DNA from 2 places in the Streptomyces sp. NPDC055254 genome. Region 2 is predicted to be linked to the other one. Evidence: predicted binding sites of a transcription regulator. Region 2 holds the regulator's gene; the other holds the start of a gene.
What was found. The regulator HrcA, encoded in region 2, represses chaperone genes, less so after heat shock. The targets are predictions, from matches to a motif close to TTNGCACTCNGNNNNNCNGAGTGCNAA.
Positions count from the first base shown of each region.

Region 1: a site for HrcA is predicted at 2,688-2,714, ahead of groL (chaperonin GroEL). Genes of this name have one in related genera too.

Region 1 is NZ_JBSGQV010000012.1:127,318-133,345, reverse strand. It holds SAM riboswitch class I at 56-210, shown strand; gene thrC (threonine synthase) at 228-1,532, shown strand; gene ACWFQ8_RS15295 (MoaD/ThiS family protein) at 1,568-1,843, shown strand; gene ACWFQ8_RS15290 (cold-shock protein) at 2,285-2,491, shown strand; gene groL (chaperonin GroEL) at 2,844-4,466, shown strand; gene ACWFQ8_RS15280 (GNAT family N-acetyltransferase) at 4,613-5,044, opposite strand; gene ACWFQ8_RS15275 (phosphoribosylanthranilate isomerase) at 5,263-5,889, shown strand.
Region 2 is NZ_JBSGQV010000019.1:78,524-84,551, forward strand. It holds gene ACWFQ8_RS19690 (nitronate monooxygenase) at 1-607, opposite strand, end outside; gene dnaJ (molecular chaperone DnaJ) at 752-1,888, opposite strand; gene hrcA (heat-inducible transcriptional repressor HrcA) at 1,889-2,905, opposite strand; gene ACWFQ8_RS19705 (MBL fold metallo-hydrolase) at 3,042-3,767, shown strand; gene ACWFQ8_RS19710 (DUF3097 domain-containing protein) at 3,796-4,599, shown strand; gene ACWFQ8_RS19715 (hypothetical protein) at 4,692-5,267, shown strand; gene hemW (radical SAM family heme chaperone HemW) at 5,314-6,028, opposite strand, start outside.

The DNA.
Region 1 (6,028 bases), on a different contig from region 2:
GTCCTCGCGCACAAACGCCCGGGAGCGCCACAGAGCGCGCAGCCCGGTGCCATACCGCTCATCCAGAGGGGCAGAGGGACACGGCCCGTTGAAGCCCCGGCAACCCTCCAGTCGGTTCTCGCGATTGCGTCACGCACGCCAGCGAGGTCCCCGGCTAGGGAAGGTGCCAATTCCGTCTCATGGCGAAGTGCGCCATGGGGAAGATGAGGAGAAAGGGCCTCGCCATCATGGCTGCACAGACTGTCGCCACCTCTGCCGACCTGGTTTCTGTCGACCTCGGACCCGCCACCGGCCTTTCCTGTCGCGAATGCGGTACCCGTTTCGCGCTCGGTCCCGTCTTCGCGTGCGCCGAGTGCTTCGGACCGCTGGAAGTCGCCTACGAGTTCCCGACCGGTACTGGTTCACCCGAAGACGCCGAGGCGCTGCGCGCGGCGATCGAGGCCGGACCCAACAACATCTGGCGTTACGCGCCGCTGCTGCCCGTCCCCGCGGACGTGGCCTCCAAGCCGAGCCTGAACCCCGGCTTCACCAAGCTGGTGGACGCGGCCAACCTGGCCAAGGAGCTCGGCGTCACCGGCAAGCTCTACGTCAAGGACGACTCCGGCAACCCGACGCACTCCTTCAAGGACCGCGTCGTGGCCATCGCCGTCGAGGCCGCCCGCGCCTTCGGCTTCACCACCCTGTCCTGCTCCTCCACGGGCAACCTGGCCGGCGCCGTCGGCGCGGCCGCCGCCCGCGCCGGCTTCCGGTCCTGCGTGTTCATCCCGCACGACCTGGAGCAGGGCAAGGTCGTCATGGCCGGTGTGTACGGCGGCGACCTGGTCGGTATCGAGGGCAACTACGACGACGTCAACCGCTTCTGCTCCGAGCTCATCGGCGACCCGCTGGGCGAGGGCTGGGGCTTCGTCAACGTCAACCTGCGCCCCTACTACGGCGAGGGCTCCAAGACCCTGGCGTACGAGATCTGCGAGCAGCTCGGCTGGCAGCTGCCCGACCAGATCGTCATCCCGATCGCGTCCGGCTCGCAGCTGACGAAGATCGACAAGGGTCTGCAGGAGCTGATCAAGCTCGGCCTCGTCGAGGACAAGCCGTACAAGATCTTCGGTGCCCAGGCCGAGGGCTGCTCCCCGGTATCGACCGCCTTCAAGGCCGGTCACGACGTGGTCCGCCCGCAGAAGCCGAACACCATCGCCAAGTCGCTGGCCATCGGCAACCCGGCGGACGGCCCGTACGTGCTGGACATCGCGCGCCGGACCGGTGGCTTCGTCGAGGACGTCAACGACGAGCAGGTCGTCGAGGCCATCAAGATCCTCGCCCAGACCGAGGGCATCTTCGCCGAGACCGCGGGTGGCGTGACCGTCGGCGTGACGAAGAAGCTCATCGAGAACGGGCAGCTCGACCCGACGCTGACGACGGTCGTCCTGAACACCGGCGACGGCCTCAAGACCCTGGAGGCGGTGGCCGCCGACAGCGGGCAGAGCGCCACCATCCGCCCGAGCCTGGACGCCTTCCGCGCCGCCGGCCTGGCCTGACGACCACTCCCGCACACCGGAAAGGCAGTAGCACCATGAGCGTCAACGTCCGCATCCCCACCATCCTGCGCACCTACACCGGCGGCCGGGCCGAGGTCCCCGCCGAGGGCGCCACGCTGGCGGAGGTCATCCAGTCCCTGGAGCAGAGCCACCCGGGCATCGCCGCGCGCGTCCTGGACGACCAGGGCAAGCTGCGCCGCTTCGTGAACGTCTACGTCAACGACGACGACGTGCGCTTCGAGGGCGGGCTGGAGGCGAAGACGCCGGACGGCGCCGGCGTCTCGATCATCCCCGCCGTCGCGGGCGGCTGACCGGTCCCGTCCGGACGGGACCGGACGGGTCCGGCCCCTGAGGCCGGTGTCCCGGACGCCACGCGAATCCTTTATTACCCCCTCCGTCAACAAGTGGAGGGGGTAATTCTGTTTGGTTGGGCGCGGTAGAGTTGGGGAAGTCCCCTCCGCTGGACTTGCCCGCCGCATATGTACGGGTCGCGTGAGGGTCGACATCGGGTCAATGTGCGAGTGCGGTATGGGGCTTTGGCGAGATATGTCGAGCCCGAGTTGCCCAGGAAGATGCCAAATTTTCACTCTATTTCAATGTATCCGGGTGTCCTGAATTCTCGTCGGATTGACCTGTTGCAGACAGCACCCGCGCAGATACATTCAGCCTCGGTCGACGCGTTCCGACGCAAGTTCTGACCCGGGATCGCGAAGTGCGTTCCTGCGCAAGGGCCAGTAATAGGGGAGTTAGGCATGGCTCAGGGCACCGTCAAGTGGTTCAACGCGGAGAAGGGCTACGGCTTCATCGCGGTCGACGGTGGTGCGGATGTGTTCGTCCACTACAGCGCCATCCAGATGGACGGGTACCGCACCCTTGAAGAGGGTCAGCGGGTCGAGTTCGAGATCTCGCAGGGCCAGAAGGGTCCGCAGGCGGACATGGTCAAGCTCGCACTCGGCTAGTCCTGGCGCGATCGACCGCCCACGCGTGCACGACGAGGGGCCCACATCCCGGACACGGGATGTGGGCCCCTCGCGCGTCGCGGCCCGTGCGGGGGGCCGTGTGCGGCCCGTTCTGGGCCCGTGCGGGGGCCGACGTTCACCCGGCCATTGCCCGAAGCCGCTTGCACTCGGAGGGGTCGAGTGCTAATCATTGGCGTTAGCACTCTCCTGTCGAGAGTGCTACCAAAACGAGGACCGGGCCGGTGAGGCCCGCAGGGTCCGGCGGGAAGGAACCGCCGGGCACTCAGGCCGTCCGTCGCGGGCGCGGGCGCGGTCCGGAGCAATCCACCCCTGTCCGGGAGGACCACTTCAGATGGCCAAGATCATTGCGTTCGACGAGGAGGCCCGGCGCGGTCTCGAGCGTGGGATGAACCAGCTCGCCGACGCCGTCAAGGTCACCCTTGGCCCCAAGGGTCGCAACGTCGTCCTTGAGAAGAAGTGGGGCGCCCCCACGATCACCAACGATGGTGTCTCCATCGCCAAGGAGATCGAGCTCGAGGACCCGTACGAGAAGATCGGCGCCGAGCTGGTCAAGGAAGTCGCCAAGAAGACGGACGACGTCGCCGGCGACGGTACGACCACCGCCACGGTGCTGGCTCAGGCGCTCGTCCGCGAGGGCCTGCGCAACGTAGCCGCCGGCGCCAACCCGATGGCCCTCAAGCGTGGTATCGAGAAGGCCGTCGAGGCCGTCTCCGCCGCCCTGCTCGCCCAGGCCAAGGATGTCGAGACCAAGGAGCAGATCGCTTCCACGGCCTCCATCTCCGCCGCCGACACCCAGATCGGCGAGCTCATCGCCGAGGCCATGGACAAGGTCGGCAAGGAAGGCGTCATCACCGTCGAGGAGTCGCAGACCTTCGGTCTGGAGCTTGAGCTCACCGAGGGCATGCGCTTCGACAAGGGCTACATCTCGGCGTACTTCGCCACCGACATGGAGCGCATGGAGTCGTCCCTCGACGACCCGTACATCCTGATCGTCAACTCCAAGATCGGCTCGGTCAAGGACCTGCTGCCGCTCCTGGAGAAGGTCATGCAGTCCGGCAAGCCGCTGCTGATCATCGCCGAGGACGTCGAGGGCGAGGCCCTGTCGACCCTGGTCGTCAACAAGATCCGCGGCACCTTCAAGTCCGTCGCCGTCAAGGCCCCGGGCTTCGGTGACCGCCGCAAGGCCATGCTCGGCGACATCGCCATCCTCACCGGTGGCACCGTCATCTCCGAGGAGGTCGGCCTCAAGCTGGAGAACGCCGGTCTCGACCTCCTGGGCCGCGCCCGCAAGGTCGTCATCACCAAGGACGAGACCACCATCGTCGACGGTGCCGGTGACAGCGACCAGGTCGCCGGTCGCGTGAACCAGATCCGCGCCGAGATCGAGAACTCCGACTCGGACTACGACCGCGAGAAGCTCCAGGAGCGCCTCGCGAAGCTGGCCGGCGGCGTGGCCGTCATCAAGGCCGGCGCCGCGACCGAGGTGGAGCTCAAGGAGCGCAAGCACCGCATCGAGGACGCCGTTCGCAACGCGAAGGCGGCCGTCGAGGAGGGCATCGTCGCCGGTGGTGGCGTGGCCCTGCTGCAGGCCTCCGCGGTCTTCGAGAAGCTGGAGCTCACGGGCGACGAGGCGACCGGCGCCAACGCCGTGCGCCTGGCCCTGGAGGCCCCGCTCAAGCAGATCGCCGTCAACGGTGGCCTTGAGGGTGGCGTCGTCGTCGAGAAGGTGCGCAACCTGCCGATCGGTCACGGCCTGAACGCCGCGACCGGCAAGTACGTCGACATGATCGCCGAGGGCATCATCGACCCGGCGAAGGTCACGCGCTCCGCGCTGCAGAACGCCGCGTCGATCGCCGCGCTGTTCCTGACGACCGAGGCCGTCATCGCCGACAAGCCCGAGAAGGCCGGTGCCCCCGCGGGCGGCGGCATGCCGGGCGGTGACATGGACTTCTGATCGGCCCCTGGCTGATCGGCTGTTCTCGAACGAGGGCGGCACCCCCGCGGGGGTGCCGCCCTCGGGCGTTCCGGCGGGTTCCTCGGGCGTTCCGGGTTCCTCGGGCGTTCCGGCGGGTTCTTCGGGATCGCCCGGCGGTGCCGGGATCAGGGCTTGAGCCGCTTGAGGAAGTACACGTCCTCGTGGCCGGCCGGGAAACCCGGGACGCGGGCCGTCTCCGCGTAGCCGTGGCGGGCGTAGAAGGCCGGCGCCTGGAAGGTGAAGGACGAGACCAGGATCGTGGCGCAGCCCCGGCGGCGGGCCTCCTCCTCGGCCGCGGCCAGCAGCTTCGCGCCCCAGCCTCCGCCCCGGCAGTCCTCGCGGACCCAGGTCATCCCGATGCCCGCGCGGTCGCCCCAGCTCCAGCCGGACAGTCCCGCGACGAGCGCGCCGTCCGCGTCCGTGATCCGTACGGTGAATTCGGACTGCTCGTGCCCTGCCGTCGCCGCCTGGTTGAAGGCGTCCAGCTCCTTGCTCAACCGCGCGTCGAGCTCGGAGTCCGGTCCGCCTGTGGCGATGTCCACCCCGTTGTCGTTCATGGCACTCATTCTGCGTGCGCCGCGGCGTCCGGCCGAACGGATTCCGGACTGCCGGGGGCCGGCTGCCGGGGCCGGGCTCAGAAGTCGTGCCGGGCACCCTCGATTCCGCCGCGTGACGTGCTGTGCCCGTGCCTCACCAGGTGAGGGCCGGGAGTGCCGGAGTGCCCGGGGTTCGGGACGGGGCGGCGGGGGGTCCCGGGGTTTGGTTGACTCGGGGCATGAGCGAAAGCAGCGCACTGTTCGTGAAGATCTGCGGCCTCAGGACCGCCCATGACGTGGATGCGGCCGTCGCGGCCGGGGCGGACGCCGTCGGCTTCGTCTTCGCCCCCGGCAGCCCGCGGACCGTCGGCGCCGCCGAGGCGCGGGAGCTGGCCGGGCGGGTGCCGGACGGGGTGCTGACCGTCGGGGTGTTCCGGGGACAGTCCCTCGCGGAGGTCCGGCGACTGACCGAGGAGAGCGGGGTCCGGGCCGTGCAGCTGCACGGGGACGAGGGGCCCGAGTACTACGGGGACCTCCGCGCGCCGGGCCGGACGCTGCTGCGGGCCACGGCCGAGCAGGTGGAGCGCTGCGGGGAGTACGGGGAGGACCTGCTGCTGCTCGACGCCCCCGATCCGGGGTCGGGCCGGCCGTGGAACTGGGGCTCGGCCCGGTTCACGGCGCCCGAGGGCCGGTGGTTGCTGGCGGGCGGGCTCACCCCGGCCAATGTCGGGGAGGCCGTCCGGATCACCGGCGCCTGGGGCGTGGACGTGTCCAGCGGGGTGGAACGGGAGCGCGGGGTGAAGTCCCCGGAGCTGATCCGCGCCTTCGTGCAGGCCGCCCGCGCCGCCGCCGCCGAGCACCAGTGACCTGAGTCAGAGATTCCGTGCCGGCCGGGGAGGAGTCGTCCGGGTCCGAGGATTCCGCCGTCGCCGTCTTCTGACGCCCAGCGGGCCGTGGCCATGCCCCGCCCGGTCGGCGAGGGCCGAACCAATAACTGACGGTGCG
Region 2 (6,028 bases):
CCAGCGCGAGCAGCCCCACGGACGCCGTGCCGTCGGCCTGCGGGTCGTCGCGGTGGGTGCCCTGGTGACCGCCCGCCTCCACGCCCTGCACGCACAGGGCGTCGGCTCCCGCGTGCTGCGCGGTACGGGCCTCCTCGACGGAGGTCACGGTCACGGTGGTGCGGGTGCCCGCCTTCCGCAGCGCCGCCAGCGCCGCGGCCCCGGGACAGCCGAAGGTGAAGGAGACGACCGGGACCGGGTCTTCGAGCAGGATGGCGAGCTTCGCGTCGTAGCCGTCGTCGCAGGTGCTGTAGACGTCCTCGTCGGCGAGGGAGATCCCGTACCAGCTCGCCTCGCCGGCCAGCTGCCCCCGGTAGGCCTCCACCGCGGCCGGGTCGGCGCAGCCGGTCTGCGGCATGAAGAGGTTGACGCCGAACGGGCGCCGGGTCAGGGCGCGGACCTGCTTGATCTCCTGGTACATGCCGTCGGCGGTCTTGTACCCCCCGGCCAGGAACCCCAGCCCGCCCGCCTCGCACACGGCGGCGGCGAGCAGCGGGCTGGAGGCGCCGCCCGCCATGGGAGCCTGCACGATCGGGTAAGGGGTGAGACCGTTCGGCGAGGAGGACATGGACGCATCGTGCCACGTCCCGTGCGGGGGGCCGAATCATGGCATTCGCCTGGCATAGTCCGCTTCACCGAGCTCCGCCGGACATGCGCCGAGCCCGGCGCGGGGGCGTCCCCGGCCGGGCTCGTACGGTGTTCGGCTCGCCCGTCAGCGACCGTTGAAAGCGTCCTTCAAACGGCTGAACAGGCCCTGCTGGCCCGGCGCGAACTGGCCCGTGGGCCGCTCCTCGCCGCGCAGCTTCGCGAGCTGGCGCAGCAGGTCCTCCTGCTGCGGGTCGAGCTTGCTCGGGGTCGTGACCTCGACGTGGACCATCAGGTCGCCGCGCCCGCCGCCGCGCAGATGCGTGACGCCGCGCCCGTGCAGCGGGATCGACTGGCCGGACTGGGTGCCGGGCCGGATGTCGATCTCCTCCATGCCGTCCAGCGTCTCCAGCGGGCACTTGGTGCCGAGGGACGCCGCCGTCATCGGGATGGTGACCGTGCAGTGCAGGTCGTCCCCGCGCCGCTGGAACGTCGGGTGCGGCAGCTCGTGGATCTCCACGTACAGGTCGCCGGCGGGGCCGCCGCCGGGGCCGACCTCGCCCTCGCCCGCGAGCTGGATGCGGGTGCCGTTCTCGACGCCCGCCGGGATCTTGACCGTCAGGCTGCGGCGGGACCGGACCCGGCCGTCGCCCGCGCACTCGGGGCACGGGGTCGGGACGACGGTGCCGAAGCCCTGGCACTGCGGGCAGGGGCGGGAGGTCATGACCTGGCCCAGGAAGGACCGGGTGACCTGCGAGACCTCACCGCGGCCGCGGCACATGTCACATGTCTGCGCCGAGGTGCCGGGGGCGGCACCCTCGCCGGAGCAGGTGGTGCAGACGATCGCCGTGTCGACCTGGATGTCCTTGGTCGTCCCGAAGGCGGCTTCGTCCAGCTCCAGGTCCAGGCGGATCATCGCGTCCTGGCCGCGCCGGGTCCGCGAGCGCGGCCCGCGCTGCGAGGTCTGGCCGAAGAAGGCGTCCATGATGTCGGAGAAGTTGCCGAAGCCACCCGCTCCGAAGCCGCCCGCGCCGGCGCCGCCCGAGGAGGACAGCGGGTCGCCGCCGAGGTCGTAGACCTGCTTCTTCTGCGGGTCCGAGAGCACCTCGTACGCCGCGTTGATCTCCTTGAAACGCTCTTGCGTCTTGGGATCGGGGTTCACATCCGGGTGCAGCTCGCGCGCGAGCCGCCGGAATGCCTTCTTGATCTCGTCCTGCGATGCGTCGCGGCGCACGCCGAGAACGGCGTAGTAGTCCGTGGCCACTTACGACTCCGCCAGGATCTGTCCGACGTAACGTGCCACTGCGCGTACCGCTCCCATCGTTCCGGGGTAGTCCATGCGGGTCGGTCCGACCACGCCGAGTTTGGCGACTGCTTCGCCGCCCGAACCGTAACCGACCGAGACGACCGACGTGGAGTTCAGCCCCTCGTAGGCGTTCTCGTGCCCGATCCGTACGGCCATTCCCGACTCGTTGGCCTCGCCGAGCAGCTTGAGGAGCACGACCTGCTCCTCCAGCGCCTCCAGCACCGGCCTGATCGTCAGGGGAAAATCGTGTCCGAAGCGGGTGAGATTGGCGGTACCGCCGATCATCAGCCGTTCCTCGGCTTCCTCGACCAGGGTTTCGAGGAGGGTCGCGAGCACCGTGGAGACCGTGCCGCGGTCCTCGGCCTCGAAGGATTCGGGAAGGTCCTGGACGAGCGGCGGCACGTCGGTGAACCGACGGCCGACGACCCGGCTGTTGAGCCGGGCCCGCAGGTCCGCGAGCGAGGCCTCGCCGAATGGGCTCGGGCAGTCGATCAGCCGCTGCTCGACCCGCCCGGTGTCCGTGATCAGTACGAGCATCAGGCGCGCGGGAGCCAGCGGGAGCAGCTCCACGTGCCGGACGGTCGACCGGGTCAGGCTCGGGTACTGGACGACGGCGACCTGCCGGGTCAGCTGCGCGAGCAGCCGCACCGTACGGCCGACCACGTCGTCGAGGTCGACGGCGCCGTCGAGGAAGTTCTGGATCGCCCGGCGCTCCGGCGACGACAGTGGTTTGACCCCCGCCAGCTTGTCGACGAAGAGGCGGTAGCCCTTGTCGGTGGGGATCCGGCCGGCGCTGGTGTGGGGCTGGGCGATGTAGCCCTCCTCCTCCAGCACGGCCATGTCGTTGCGCACGGTGGCGGGCGAGACGCCGAGCCGGTGCCGCTCGGTGAGCGCCTTGGAGCCGACCGGCTCCTCCGTCCCGACGTAGTCCTGGACGATGGCGCGCAGCACTTCGAGTCTGCGTTCACTGAGCATCGCGCACACCTCCAGCTGTGGTCCGTTGCCTGCTCCGTTGGCACTCCGAGCGTTCGAGTGCCAGAGATCCCCCGCTCAGTGTACGGCCGGGTAGTAAGCCCCTGGCAAGGGAGGCCCGCCAGGGTAGCGTCGCCGTATGGACGTGCGTTGGGAAGAGGCGGGCTGGGAACGGCTGAGCGGACGGGCCGGTCGGCGCCGGCTGCCGGTGTGGGACTGCACCGTGGGGCTGGTGGTGGGGGACGATTCCGTCCTCCTGGTGGATCCGGGGTCGTCCCTCCGGGAGGGGGCGCTGCTGCGGGCCGAGGCGGAGCGGCTGACCGGGCGGCACGTGACTCATATCGCATTCACGCACGGACATTTCGACCACGTGCTGGGCGGAGCGGCGTTCGCGGGCGCCGAGGTGTACGGGGCGGTGGGGCTGGCGGGGGTGCTGGCCGGTGACCGCGAGGCGCTGCGGCGCTCGGCGGTGGAGCACGGGCTCCCGCAGGACGAGGCGGCGGAGGCCGTCGAACTGCTGGTGCTGCCCCGCCACCCGGTGTCGGGCGAGTGGACGCTGGAGCTGGGCGGGATCCAGGTGCTGCTGGCGAACGTGGGACCGGGGCACACCGGGCACGACCTGGCGGTCTTCGTGCCCGGCGGGCGGGAGGTGGTGTTCTGCGGGGACCTCGTGGAGGAGTCGGGCGAGCCGCAGGCCGGCCGGGACGCGATGCCGGCCCGGTGGCCCGCCGCCCTGGACCGGCTGCTGTCGCTCGGTGGCGACGACGCGCTGTACGTGCCGGGTCACGGAGCGGTGGTCGGCGCGGACTTCGTCCGTGCGCAACGCGCCACACTGGCGGCCCGTTTCGGCGTGTCGGAGGCGTGACCGGCGCCGCTCTCCTACTGTCGGCCGGATGCGCGAGTACTCCCCCGACCTGACCCCGCAGTGGAAGCGCCCCAAGGCCGTGCCGGAGGTGCCGGCGGAGCCCGACCTGGTGGTCGAGGTGGCGGGTACGGATTTCTGCGGCGCGGTGGTGGCCTGCGAGGCCGGCACGGTGACGCTGGAGGACCGGTTCGGCAAGCGGCGGGTCTTCCCGATGGATCCGTGCGGCTTCCTGCTGGAGGGCGCCGTGGTCACCCTGGTCCGCCCGCCCCGGGGGCCGGCGGCCGCGGCCCGTACCGCGTCCGGGTCCATCGCCGTCCCCGGCGCCCGGGCTCGGGTGGCCCGGGCCGGGCGGATCTATGTCGAGGGGCGGCACGACGCCGAGCTGGTCGAGCGGGTCTGGGGCGACGACCTGCGGATCGAAGGCGTGGTGGTGGAGTACCTGGAGGGCATCGACGAACTTCCCGCCGTCGTCGCGGAATTCGGCCCGGCCCCGGACGCCCGCCTGGGCGTCCTGGTGGACCACCTGGTGCCGGGGTCGAAGGAGTCCCGCATCGCGGCGGCGGTGACCTCCCCCGACGTCCTGATCGTGGGCCACCCGTACGTGGACGTCTGGCAGGCGGTGAAGCCGTCCGCGCTCGGCATCCCCGCGTGGCCGGCGGTCCCTCGCGGCCAGGACTGGAAGACGGGCATCTGCCGGGCCCTGGGCTGGCCGGAGAACACGGGGGCCGCCTGGCAGCACATCCTGTCGCGCGTGACCTCGTACAAGGACCTGGAACCGACCCTGCTGGGCGCGGTGGAACACCTCATCGACCACGTGACGGCGCCCTCGTAGGGCTAGGTCACGATCGCGGCGAAACCCCCTCCCTCGCCGGACGGATGTTCCTATGATGTGCCTCCTTTCGCGACTTCCAGGTGGGGGCACCGATGCACAGCACCGAGGGCGGCAGAACCGGCGACAGCAGAACGGGCGGCTCCAGCGGGACCGGCGGCTCCAGCGGGACCGGCGACGGCTCCAGGGGCCGCGGACGTCCGGGGGACCGGATCCGGCGGGCGCTGGTCGCCCTCCTGGTGGCGGGCGCCGCCGTCGCCTGCGGGCCGGCCGCGAGCGAGGGGCCCGCGGTGCCCGCGCCGCCGTCCCTCACGTCGGCGGCCCCGACGACGGCCTCCCCGACACCGACTCCGTCCCCGACACCGCCGCCCTCGCCGACTCCCACGCAGGTCCCGGCCCCGCCGGTCACCGCCCCCGCCGTCGACCAGAAGGCGCCCGCCGCCCCCACGACCCGGGCGGCGACCAAGCCCACCCCGCAACCCGCGACGAAGGCCCCGGCGCCGCCGTCCGAGCCCGTGGCCGCGGACTGCGAGATCGTCTCCAACGCGGGGAACTGCTACAACGCGGGCCAGTTCTGCCGCAAGGCCGACATCGGCCGCTCCACGCACGCCGGGAACGGCCGGATCATCCACTGCCGCCAGGACGGCGGCCAGGCGCGCTGGGGCTACTAGCGGGCGGGGCCGGGCCGTCGCGGGATGCCGGAGAAGACGGCCCGGCCTAGTCGACCAGGTCGCGCACGACGGCGTCGGCCAGGAGGCGGCCGCGCAGGGTGAGCACGGCGCGGCCCGCTTCGTACGGGTCGGGGTGCAGCAGGCCGTCCGCCAGTGCGCGGCGCGAGGCCGCCAGCCCGGCCGGAGCCAGCAAGGACAGCGGTACGCCGTCCACGAGCCGCAGCTCCAGCAGGATCCGCTCCACGCGCCGGTCCTCCTCGGAGAGGAGTTCGCGGCCGGCGCCCGGGGAACGCCCCTGCGCCAGTGCGGCGGCGTACGCGCCCGGGTGCTTCACGTTCCACCAGCGCACGCCCCCGACGTGCGAGTGCGCACCCGGCCCGGCGCCCCACCAGTCGGCGCCGCGCCAGTACAACTCGTTGTGCAGACAGCGGCCGGCCTCCGAAGTGGCCCAGTTCGACACCTCGTACCAGGAGTACCCGGCCTGCGCCATGACCTCGTCCGCGATCAGGTAGCGGTCGGCGTGGACGTCGTCGTCCGTCATCGGGACCTCGCCCCGGCGGATCCGCCGGGCGAGCTGCGTGCCCTCCTCGACGATCAGCGCGTAGGCGCTGATGTGATCCGGTCCGGCTCCCAGGGCGGCCGCGAGCGACGCGCGCCAGTCCTCGTCGGACTCGCCGGGCGTGCCGTAGATCAGGTCCAGGTTCACGTGCTCGAAGCCGGCCGCGCGCGCCTCCGCGACGCAGGCCTCGGGGCGTCCGGGC